2 regions of the Streptomyces sp. NPDC006134 genome follow, and region 2 is predicted to be linked to the other one. Evidence: predicted binding sites of a transcription regulator. Region 2 holds the regulator's gene; the other holds the start of a gene.
The links. The regulator HrcA, encoded in region 2, represses chaperone genes, less so after heat shock. The targets are predictions, from matches to a motif close to TTNGCACTCNGNNNNNCNGAGTGCNAA.

Region 1 (5,826 bases), on a different contig from region 2:
CACGGCCTCGCCGGGGGCAGCGACCTCGCCCGCATAGAGCTCCAGCACAAACTGGTCACGGCGCTGCTGGAACAGGTCACCTCCGCCGGCCTCCTCACCGACCCCGCCCGGCTGTACCGGGTCGCCGACGCCGCCACCGAGAGCCTCACCACCGACACCGGCCTGGACTCCCTCGGCGAACTGGTCGGCCTGGGCCGGAGCCTGCGGGGCCTGTCGGCGACCGCCGTGCGGACGGTGACCATGCCGGTGGTGCCGGCGCCCTGGGACACCGACCGGGTGGTGGCGAAGGAGCCGGAGGCGACACGGCTGTGGGCGTCCCTGCGCTGACCCGTTCTGCCGGGGTCTAGCGCACCGGATGCCCGACCAGCATCGCCGGCGCCCCCGCGACCCGGGTCAGGAACACCGTCGCCGCGTTCGGCCCCTGCGGCCTGACCTTCCGGCGCAGTTCCTCCGGTTCCACCGCCGACCCGCGCTTCTTCACGGTCAGCGTGCCGACCCCCCGCTCCCGCAGCAGCGCCTTCAGCTTCTTGACGTTGAAGGGGAGGTGGTCGGTGATCTCGTAGGCGGTGGCGTACGGCGTGGGCCGCAGGTCGTCCGCCGTGACGTAGGCGATGGTCGCGTCGAGCAGCCCGCCGCCGACCCGTTCGGCGACCTCGGCGACCAGATGGGCGCGGATGACGGCGCCGTCGGGCTCGTACAGGTACCGCCCCACGGGACGCACCGCCGGGTCGGGCAGGTGCCGGGAGAGCAGGGTGCGCGGCCCCGGCAGCAGCGTCGCCCGCACCGCGCCCGGTTCGGTGCCGAACCAGAGCACCGCCTCCTTCACGTCCCCGCCGTCGGAGATCCACTCGGCCTCGGCGCCGTCGGGCACGGCCTCGTGGGGGATGCCGGGGGCGACCTTCAGCGCGGCGGCGAGCGGTGCCGTACGGGCGGCCGCCACGGCCCAGGACAGCGGCGGCGAGTACGCCTCCGGGTCGAAAATGCGGCCCCGCCCGCCCCGCCGCGCCGGATCGACGAAGACGGCGTCGTACCCGGCGGTGTCCACCTCCGTGACGTCCGCCTCCCGCACCTCGATCAGGCCGGCGAGGCCGAGCGCGTCGGCGTTGGCCCGCGCCGCCGCCGCCGTCAGCGGGTCCCGGTCCACGGCCAGCACCCGGATGCCGGCCCGGGCCAGCGCGATCGCGTCCCCGCCGATCCCGCAGCACAGGTCGGCCACGGACGTCACCCCCAGCGCCCTCAGCCGCTCCGCCCGGTACGCAGCCACCGTCGTCCGCGTCGACTGCTCCACCCCGTTCGGCGTGAAGAACATCCGCTGGGCGTCCTCGGCGCCGAACTTCGCCACCGCCCGCTGCCGCAGCCGCGCCTGCCCGAGCGCCGCCGACACCAGGGCGGCGGGGTGCTCGCGCCGCAGCCGGGTGGCGACCGCCAGCTCGTGGGCGGGGTCGGTGCCGCGCACCTCGTCCAGGAGGGCGCGGCCCTCGGGGGTGAGCAGGGGCAGGAGGGCGTCGAGGTCGTTCACCGGCCCATTGTCGGCCAGTCGGTGGACGGTGTGTCTCCGGCCGCGGTGTCGGGCCGGGTTCCACGGCGGCGGCTGCGAGGATCCGGCACCATGCGAGTAGTAGTACAAAATGACAAAAGCGGGGTGTTTCGGAAGGCGTCACCGGGGACGCGGCTCCGCGGGGGCTTCGCCGTGCTCGCCGTCGCCTCCCTGGCCGCGGGCTGCGCGCCGGGCGCCTTCGGGGTGCGGCCCGCCTCCGGCCAGCAGCCGCTCCAGGCGCCCCCGGCCCGCGCGCTCGACTCCTACGCCTCCCGGCTGAACGCGGAACACGCCGTCCGGGCCGCCGCCGCGCGGCGCTGGGGCCTCAAACGCGTCCCGCTGACGGCCCCGCCCCCGCCCGCGAAGAAGCCGCGGATCACCACCCGCGCGGGCTTCGAGGTCGACGACCACGCCGCACGCGGCCTCCCGCCGGTCTTCACCACCGTCCCCACCGAGGAGAAGATCGTCTTCCTCACCATCGACGACGGCGCCGAGAAGGACCCGGCGTTCCTGCGCATGATGAGCGAGCTGAAGGTGCCGTACACCGCCTTCCTCAGCGACTACCTGGTCAAGGAGGACTACGGCTACTTCAAGGAGATGCAGGACCGGGGGGTCACCCTCAACAACCACACCCTGCACCACCCCTACCTGCCCGCCCTGTCCTACGCCCGCCAGGAGCGCGAGATCTGCGGCATGCAGCGGGTGATCCGCAAGCAGTACGGCAAGCGCCCCACCGTCTTCCGCCCGCCCTACGGCAACTACGACGAGGACACCCTGCGCGCCGCCAAGAGCTGCGGCATCAAGCACGTGCCGCTGTGGAACGAGGAGGTCTTCGCCGACCGCTGGGAGTACCGCGAGTGGGACCGCTCGCTGCACCCCGGCGACATCGTCCTCAGCCACTTCCGGGGCCGCGACGACTGGAACGGCACGATGCGCGACATGGCCCGCCGCTTCCTGGACAAGGTCACCGCCGAGGGATACGCGGTGGCCCGGCTGGAGGACTACCTGTGAGGCGGCGGCGGGCGCGCCTGGCCGGGGCCGCCCTGACCGCCGTCCTGCTCACCGGCTGCGCCCACCTCGCCGACCCCGCCCCGTCCGCCCAGCGGCCGGGCGCGAAGGCGGCCCGCGGCACCGGCCGGGACGGCCGGCCGCTGCCGCCGGTCGTCGACCACGTCCGCACCCGCGACCCGGTCGTCTTCCTCACCTACGACGACGGCGCCGAACGCGACCCGCGCTTCCTCGCCCTGATCCGCGCCCGGCGGCTGCCCGTCACCCTGTTCCTCACCGACCGCGTCGCCGGACCGGGCTACGGCCACCTCGCGCGGCTGCGCGCGGTCGGCGCGAGCCTGCAGAACCACACCCTGGACCACCTCTCCCTGCGCGGCCTGCCCTATGCCGGGCAGCGCGCCGAGATCTGCGGCCAGCAGCGCAAGCTCAAGGCCCGCTTCGGTGTCCGCCCGCACCTGTTCCGCCCGCCCTACGGCGGGTACGACACCGCGACCCTGCGCGCCGCCGCCGACTGCGGTCTCGCGGCGGTCGTCCTGTGGCGGGCGGCGGCCGACGGCGAGGGGAACCTGACGTACACCCGCGGGGCGCACCGGCTGCACCCCGGCGACGTCGTCGCCGTCGACCCGGACCGCCCCGCGGGCCGCTCCCTGGCCGAGCGCACCGAACGGGTCCTGCGGGAGATCGAGCGGCGGGGCCTGCGGGTGGGGCGGCTGGAGGACTACCTCTGACCCCCCGCGCACACCGGCGAGGACCCGGCGATCCCCGACGCGCCGCCCGCAATTGGCACTCCGCTTGACCGAGTGCTAACGACGGTCATAGTCTCGGCTCTGGCACTCCCCCCGGGAGAGTGCCAACAACGCGACGGGCAGGTCCGGCACCCGCGACGACGGATCGACCTGGTCGCCACCTCAGACAGTTAACCCCGTGAGATCTCCGAAGGGGGAGGTCGGATCGTGACGACCGCCAGCTCCAAGGTTGCCATCAAGCCGCTCGAGGACCGCATCGTGGTCCAGCCGCTGGACGCCGAGCAGACCACGGCCTCGGGCCTGGTCATTCCGGACACCGCCAAGGAGAAGCCCCAGGAGGGCGTCGTCCTGGCCGTGGGCCCGGGCCGCTTCGAGGACGGCAACCGCCTTCCGCTCGACGTCAAGGTCGGCGACGTCGTGCTCTACAGCAAGTACGGCGGCACCGAGGTGAAGTACAACAACGAGGAGTACCTCGTCCTCTCGGCCCGCGACGTGCTCGCGATCGTCGAGAAGTAAGTCGACGCCAAGTCGACCTCACCTCGACTTCTGCTCACGCTGCGCCCCGGCCCCCCGCGACCGATAACGAAGCCGGGCGCCGGGGCGCAGTCGCTTTTCATCCCAGATTTCCGAGAGGGCTCCCGCTGCCATGGCGAAGATCCTGAAGTTCGACGAGGACGCCCGTCGCGCCCTCGAGCGCGGCGTCAACAAGCTTGCCGACACGGTCAAGGTGACGATCGGTCCCAAGGGCCGCAACGTCGTCATCGACAAGAAGTTCGGCGCCCCCACCATCACCAACGACGGTGTCACGATCGCCCGCGAGGTCGAGATCGAGGACCCGTACGAGAACCTCGGCGCCCAGCTCGTGAAGGAGGTGGCGACCAAGACCAACGACATCGCTGGTGACGGCACCACCACCGCCACGGTCCTGGCCCAGGCGCTGGTCCGCGAGGGCCTGAAGAACGTCGCCGCCGGTGCCTCCCCGGCGCTGCTGAAGAAGGGCATCGACGCCGCGGTCAAGGCCGTCTCCGACGACCTGCTCGCCACGGCCCGCCCGATCGACGAGAAGTCCGACATCGCCGCCGTCGCCGCGCTGTCCGCCCAGGACCAGCAGGTCGGCGAGCTCATCGCCGAGGCGATGGACAAGGTCGGCAAGGACGGTGTCATCACCGTCGAGGAGTCCAACACCTTCGGCCTGGAGCTGGACTTCACCGAGGGCATGGCCTTCGACAAGGGCTACCTGTCGCCGTACTTCGTGACGGACCAGGAGCGCATGGAGGCCGTCCTGGAGGACCCGTACATCCTCATCCACCAGGGCAAGATCTCCGCCATCGCGGACCTGCTGCCGCTGCTGGAGAAGGTCATCCAGGCCAACTCCTCCAAGCCGCTGCTGATCATCGCCGAGGACGTCGAGGGCGAGGCCCTGTCGACCCTGGTCGTCAACAAGATCCGCGGCACCTTCAACGCCGTCGCGGTGAAGGCCCCGGGCTTCGGCGACCGCCGCAAGGCGATGCTCCAGGACATGGCCGTCCTCACCGGCGCCACCGTCATCTCCGAGGAGGTCGGCCTCAAGCTCGACCAGGTCGGCCTGGACGTGCTCGGCTCCGCCCGCCGTGTCACCGTCACCAAGGACGACACCACGATCGTCGACGGCGCCGGCAAGTCCGAGGACGTGCAGGGCCGCGTCGCGCAGATCAAGGCCGAGATCGAGACCACCGACTCCGACTGGGACCGCGAGAAGCTCCAGGAGCGCCTCGCGAAGCTGGCCGGCGGCGTGTGCGTGATCAAGGTCGGCGCCGCCACCGAGGTGGAGCTGAAGGAGCGCAAGCACCGTCTGGAGGACGCCATCTCCGCGACCCGCGCCGCGGTCGAGGAGGGCATCGTCTCCGGTGGTGGCTCCGCCCTGGTCCACGCCTCCAAGGTCCTGGAGGGCAACCTCGGCAAGTCCGGCGACGAGGCCACCGGTGTCTCCGTCGTCGCGCGCGCCGTCGTCGAGCCGCTGCGCTGGATCGCGGAGAACGCGGGCCTGGAGGGCTACGTCATCGTCTCCAAGGTCAAGGAGCTGGAGAAGGGCAGCGGTTACAACGCCGCCTCCGGCGAGTACGGCGACCTGATCAAGGCCGGCGTCATCGACCCGGTCAAGGTCACCCGCTCCGCCCTGGAGAACGCCGCCTCCATCGCCTCCCTCCTCCTCACGACCGAGACCCTGGTCGTCGAGAAGAAGGAAGAGGAAGAGGCCGCCGCGGGCCACGGCCACGGTCACGGCCACGCCCACTGAGCGAATCGCTCGCAGCTCGCAGAAGGCCCGGCACCTGGGGTGCCGGGCCTTCGCCCTTGCTCCGTACGACTGCCGCGTATGGCCGCTTCACACGGGGCAGCCGACGACGGCCCACACCGTCTTGCCGGGCGCCCCCGGCCGCCGGGCAACCCCCCACTCCTCGGCCAGCGCCGCCACGAGGACGAGCCCGCGCCCGCCGTCCGCGAGGGGCGCTCCCTCCGGCGCGGGGCCGGGCAGCCGCTCCCCCCGTACGTCGCTCA
Region 2 (5,826 bases):
CCTATGCAGCGCGGGCCGCGCTGGACAGGGGGCCGGATCACTTGCCACCCGCCCTCGTGAACGTCCCCGCGCACGTCATTTCCCCTCCGTCGGCCAGCACTTGGGGTGCTCCTGGCACCAGACGGTCTTGGTGACGGTGACCGTCACGGTCGCGGTGGGCCCCGGCCGCTCCCGGGCGGTACCGCCCGCGGGCGGCGTGGGCGTGGCGTCGCAGTCGCCCAGCCCGTCGACGCGGAACCACACCTTGCCGTCCACCTTCGCGGTGAGGTTCCCGCGCACGCAGGCCCCGTCGACGACGCGGGTCACCTCGCCGTCGACGGTGATCTCCTTGCCGTCCTCCGTCTCGCCCTCGCAGTCGACGGAGGCGACGGAGGCGGCTGTCTGCCCGGACGCCGGACGCGCCGACGCCGTACCGCCGTCGCCGTAGGAGGCGGTGCAGGTCAGCCACCGCACGCCCGCCTTCTGCCGGTTCAGTTCCCGCGTCACCGTCTCGTCGGTGGTGTACGCCACCGAGGCGGAGCCCAGCCCGCCGGGATCACAGGCGGCGGCCCCGCCCACGGCGAGGGCCGCGAACGCCCCCGCGACCACCGCCCGCCGCCCGCGCGGCCACCACCGGATCGGCCTCGATACCCCCATGGACGGCAGACTGCCACCGCCCCCGCCAACGCGGTAGAGCGCATACGGCCATGTGGCACGCCCCCCCGGCGTGACCGGCGCGTCAGCTCCAGCGGCCGGTACGGGCCAGCAGCACCGCCGCCGCGGCCGTACCGGCGGTGGAGGTACGCAGCACGCTGGGCCCCAGCCGGTACGGCCGTCCGCCCGCCCGCGCGAACAGCTCCAGCTCCTTGGGCGAGACGCCGCCCTCGGGGCCGACCACCAGCACGATCTCGCCGGAGGCGGGCAGCTCGGCGGTGGCCAGCGGGGTCTCGCCGGACTCGTGGAGGACGGCGGCGAAGTCGGCACCGGCCAGGAGCGAGGCGACCTGTTCGGTGGTCGCCGCGTCCGCGACCTCGGGGAAGCGGACCCGGCGGGACTGCTTGCCGGCCTCCCGGGCCGTCGCCCGCCACTTGGCCAGCGCCTTCAGCCCGCGCTCGCCCTTCCACTGGGTGATGCAGCGGGACGCCGCCCAGGGCACGATCGCGTCGACGCCGACCTCGGTCATCGTCTCGACGGCGAGTTCGCCGCGGTCCCCCTTGGGCAGGGCCTGGACGACGGTGATGCGGGGCTGCCCCGGGGGTTCGTCGCGCACGTCCGTCAGGTCCGTGACGACGAGCCGGTCCTTGCCCTCGGCGGCCTTCACCACGCCGTCCGCCCAGCGCCCCCGCCCGTCGGTGAGGACGACGTCCTCGCCGGGCCGCAGCCGCTTCACGGAGACGGCGTGCCGCCCCTCGGGGCCGTCCAGCACGTACTCCCCGCCCGGCAGGTCCGCCGGCTGAAGGGAGTCGACCACGAACACCGGTGCCGTCATCGGCCCGCACCTCCCGCCGGGAACCCCGGCAACTCCGCGACGGCGGACGCGAGTTCGTCCGCCAGTACCTCCACCAGCCGCCCCGCGGGCAGCTCCCGGGCCATCCGGTGGCCCTGTCCCGCCCACAGCGCCATGCCCTGCGCGTCGCCCGCCTCGGCCGCCGCCGCGCGCAGCGGCGCGGTGAGGTGGTGGACGTCGGGGTAGGCGGCGGGGGCGTAGCGGCCGTGCTCGCGCAGGAAGCGGTTGACCAGGCCGCGCGCCGGGCGCCCGGAGAACGCCCGGGTCAGCTCCGTGCGGGCGAACAGGGGGTCGGTCAGGGCCCGCTTGTGCAGGGGGTGCGCGCCGGACTCGTCGGTGGCGAGGAACGCGGTGCCCAGCTGGGCGGCGCTCGCGCCGGCCGCGAGCACCGCGGCGATCTGCGCGCCGCGCATCAGGCCGCCGGCGGCGACGACCGGCAGGCTCACCGCCTCGCGCACCTGGGCGAGGAGCGACAGCAGCCCGATCCCGGCGCCGTCCGTCTCCGGCACGTCCCGGTGGGTGCCCTGGTGGCCGCCGGCCTCCACGCCCTGCGCGATCACCGCGTCCGCGCCGGCCCGCTCCACGGCCCGCGCCTCCTCCACGGTGGTGGCGGTGACCAGGGTGAAGGTGCCGACGCGGCGCAGGGCGTCCAGGGCCTCACGGCTCGGGCAGCCGAAGTGGAAGGAGACCACCGGCACCGGGTTGTCGAGCAGCACCGCCAGCTTGGCGTCGTACCCGTCGTCCCGGCCGTGGCCCAGGTCGCCGAGCCCGGTCTCGTACCAGGCGGCCTCGCCCGCCAGCTGGTGGGCGTAGACGCCGACGGCGGCGGGGTCGGCCGTCTCCGGCTGCGACAGGAACACGTTGACGCCGAAGGGCCGGCCCGTCAGCCCGCGGAGCTGCTTGATCTCCTGGTACATCCCGTCGGCCGTCTTGTACCCGGCGGCCAGGAACCCCAGCCCGCCCGCCTCGCTCACGGCGGCGGCGAGCCGCGGCACGGAGACACCGCCCGCCATGGGGGCCTGCACGATCGGCAGGGGGAACAGATCGGTCAGCGCGGAGGACATGACCGCATGGTGTCACGTCCCGCACACCGCTCCGAATCCACCCTTCCGCGGGCATGGGCCGACAGCACCGGCCCTCGGGAAGCGGGCCGGGTGATCACTGTCAGCGCCCGTCGAACGCGTCCTTCAACCGCGAGAACAGCCCCTGCTGCCCGGGCTGACCGTGCCTGCCCGGGGGACGACCCCCGGACCCCCGGCCGCCCTGACCGCACGCGCGTCAGCGCCCGTCGAACGCGTCCTTCCACCGCGAGAACAGCCCCTGCCGCCCCGGCTGACCGTGCCTGCCCGGGGGACGACCCCCGGACCCCCGGCCGCCCTGACCGCACGCGCGTCAGCGCCCGTTGAACGCGTCCTTCAACCGCGAGAACAGCCCCTGCTGCCCGGGCTGGAACTGGCCCTGCGGCCGTTCCTCGCCGCGCAGCTTGGCCAGCTCGCGCAGCAGGCGTTCCTGCTCGGGGTCGAGCTTGGTCGGGGTCTGCACCTCGACGTGGACGACGAGGTCGCCGCGTCCGCCGCCGCGCAGGTGCGTGACGCCCCGGCCGTGCAGCGGGATCGACTGGCCGGACTGGGTGCCGGGGCGGATGTCGACCTCCTCCCGACCGTCGAGCGTCTCCAGCGGCACCTTGGTGCCGAGGGCCGCCGCCGTCATCGGGATCGTCACCGTGCAGTGCAGGTCGTCGCCGCGCCGCTGGAAGGTCGGGTGCGGCAGCTCGTGGATCTCGACGTACAGGTCGCCGGCGGGACCGCCGCCGGGGCCGACCTCGCCCTCGCCGGCGAGCTGGATGCGGGTGCCGTTGTCGACACCGGCGGGGATCTTGACGGTGAGAGTCCGGCGGGAGCGGACCCGGCCGTCCCCGGCGCACTCCGGGCACGGCGTCGGGACGACCGTGCCGAAGCCCTGGCACTGGGGGCAGGGGCGCGAGGTCATGACCTGGCCCAGGAAGGACCGCGTGACCTGGGAGACCTCACCGCGGCCGCGGCACATGTCACAGGTCTGGGCGGACGTGCCCGGCGCGGCACCCTCACCGCTGCACGTGGCGCACACGACCGCCGTGTCGACCTGGATGTCCTTGGTCGTGCCGAAGGCCGCCTCGTCCAGCTCGACCTCGATGCGGATCATCGCGTCCTGGCCGCGGCGGGTGCGCGAGCGCGGCCCGCGCTGCGACGCCGTGCCGAAGAACGCGTCCATGATGTCGGAGAAGTTCCCGAAGCCGCCGGCCCCGAAGCCGCCCGCGCCGGCGCCGCCGGACTGCGAGAGCGGGTCGCCGCCGAGGTCGTAGACCTGCTTCTTCTGCGGGTCCGACAGCACCTCGTAGGCGGCGTTGATCTCCTTGAACCGCTCCTGCGTCTTCGGATCGGGGTTGACGTCCGGATGCAGCTCGCGTGCGAGCCGCCGGAAGGCCTTCTTGATCTCTTCCTGCGACGCGTCGCGGCGCACGCCGAGTACGGCGTAGTAGTCCGTGGCCACCTACGACTCCGCCAGGATCTGTCCGACGTACCGTGCCACTGCGCGTACCGCTCCCATCGTTCCCGGGTAGTCCATGCGGGTCGGTCCGACCACGCCGAGCTTGGCAACCGCCTCGCCGCCCGAACCGTAACCGACCGACACGACGGACGTGGAGTTGAGTCCTTCGTGGGCGTTCTCGTGACCGATGCGGACGGTCACGCCCGGATCCTTCGCCTCGCCTAGCAGCTTCAGGAGGACGACCTGCTCCTCCAGCGCCTCCAGCACCGGCCGGATCGTGAGGGGGAAGTCGTGCGAGAAGCGGGTGAGATTGGCGGTACCGCCGATCATGAGCCGCTCCTCGTTCTCCTCGACGAGGGTCTCCAGCAACGTGGAGAGCACCGTGGAGACCGTACCGCGGTCCTCGACCTCGAAGGCGTCGGGCAGGTCCTCCACCAGGCTGGGCACGTCCGTGAAGCGGCGGCCCGCGACCCGGCTGTTCAGCCGCGCGCGCAGGTCCGCCAGGGACGTCTCGCCGAAGGGCGCCGGGCAGTCGACCACCCGCTGCTCGACCCGCCCGGTGTCCGTGATCAGCACGAGCATCACGCGCGCGGGCGCGAGGGAGAGCAGCTCCACGTGCCGCACGGTCGAGCGGGTCAGCGACGGGTACTGGACGACGGCGACCTGCCGGGTGAGCTGCGCGAGCAGCCGCACCGTGCGGGCCACCACGTCGTCGAGGTCGACGGCGCCCTCGAGGAAGTTCTGGATCGCGCGCCGCTCGGGCGCGGTCATCGGCTTGACCCCGGCCAGCTTGTCGACGAAGAGCCGGTAGCCCTTGTCGGTGGGGATCCGCCCCGCACTGGTGTGCGGCTGGGCGATGTACCCCTCCTCCTCCAGGGCCGCCATGTCGTTGCGCACGGTGGCCGGGGAGACGCCGAGGTTGTGCCGCTCGGTGAGCGCCTTGGAGCCGACGGGCTCCTCGGTGCCGACGTAGTCCTGGACGATGGCGCGCAACACCTGAAGCCTGCGTTCACTGAGCATCGCGCACACCTCCAGAAGTCGTCCGCCGGGTGTCTTCCCTGTCGTCGCCTGGCACTCGGCGCGTGCGAGTGCCAGTCTTCCCCGGCCCAGTGTACGGCGGTGGGGTACTTCCCCGGCAAGGCTGGTCCCGCGCCGCCGCGGTCACGGGTCCCGTGCCCGCTAGCGTCCCCGGTATGACGGTGACTTGGGAAGAGCTGGGGTGGGAGCGGGTGGCGGCCGGGGTCGGCCGGTGCCGGCTGCCGGTGTGGGACTGCACGGCGGGGCTCGTGGCCGGCCGGGGCGCGGCGCTGCTGATCGACGCCGGGTCGAGCCTCGGGGAGGGGGCGCGGCTGCGGGCGCGGGCGGAGCGGCTGGCCGGGCGGCGTGTGACGCATCTCGCGCTGACCCACGCCCACTTCGATCACGTCTTCGGGGCGGCGGCGTTCGCGGGCGCGGAGGTGTTCGGGGCGGCGGGCGTGGGCGAGGCGCTCGCCGGCGGCCGGGAGGAGCTGCGCGCGGACGCGGTGGCCCACGGCCTGGACGCGGGGCGGGCGCGGGAGGCCGCGGACGCGCTCGTCCCCGTCCGCCACGAGGTGCGCGGCGAGCTGACGCTCGACCTGGGCGGCGGGCGGCGGGTGGTGCTGGCCGACGTGGGTCCCGGGCACACCGCCCACGACCTGGCGGTCCTGGTGCCGGGCGAGGTGGACGTGGTCTTCTGCGGCGACCTCGTGGAGGAGTCCGGCGAGCCGCAGGCGGGCCCCGACGCCGTGCCGTCCCACTGGCCGGCCGCCCTGGACCGGCTGCTGGAGCTGGGC

Region 1: groES (co-chaperone GroES) is a predicted target of HrcA. The motif match lies at 3,326-3,352, and genes of this name have one in related genera.

Annotation. Positions count from the first base shown of each region.
Region 1 covers NZ_JBEXTV010000022.1:68,562-74,387, reverse strand. The annotation lists gene ABZ340_RS16805 (LCP family protein) at 1-327, shown strand, start outside; gene ABZ340_RS16800 (methyltransferase domain-containing protein) at 344-1,627, opposite strand; gene ABZ340_RS16795 (polysaccharide deacetylase family protein) at 1,610-2,548, shown strand; gene ABZ340_RS16790 (polysaccharide deacetylase family protein) at 2,545-3,273, shown strand; gene groES (co-chaperone GroES) at 3,499-3,807, shown strand; gene groL (chaperonin GroEL) at 3,938-5,566, shown strand; gene ABZ340_RS16775 (ATP-binding protein) at 5,654-5,826, opposite strand, start outside.
Region 2 covers NZ_JBEXTV010000001.1:241,893-247,718, forward strand. The annotation lists gene ABZ340_RS01125 (hypothetical protein) at 76-636, opposite strand; gene ABZ340_RS01130 (16S rRNA (uracil(1498)-N(3))-methyltransferase) at 719-1,468, opposite strand; gene ABZ340_RS01135 (nitronate monooxygenase) at 1,465-2,550, opposite strand; gene dnaJ (molecular chaperone DnaJ) at 2,879-4,015, opposite strand; gene hrcA (heat-inducible transcriptional repressor HrcA) at 4,016-5,032, opposite strand; gene ABZ340_RS01150 (MBL fold metallo-hydrolase) at 5,206-5,826, shown strand, end outside.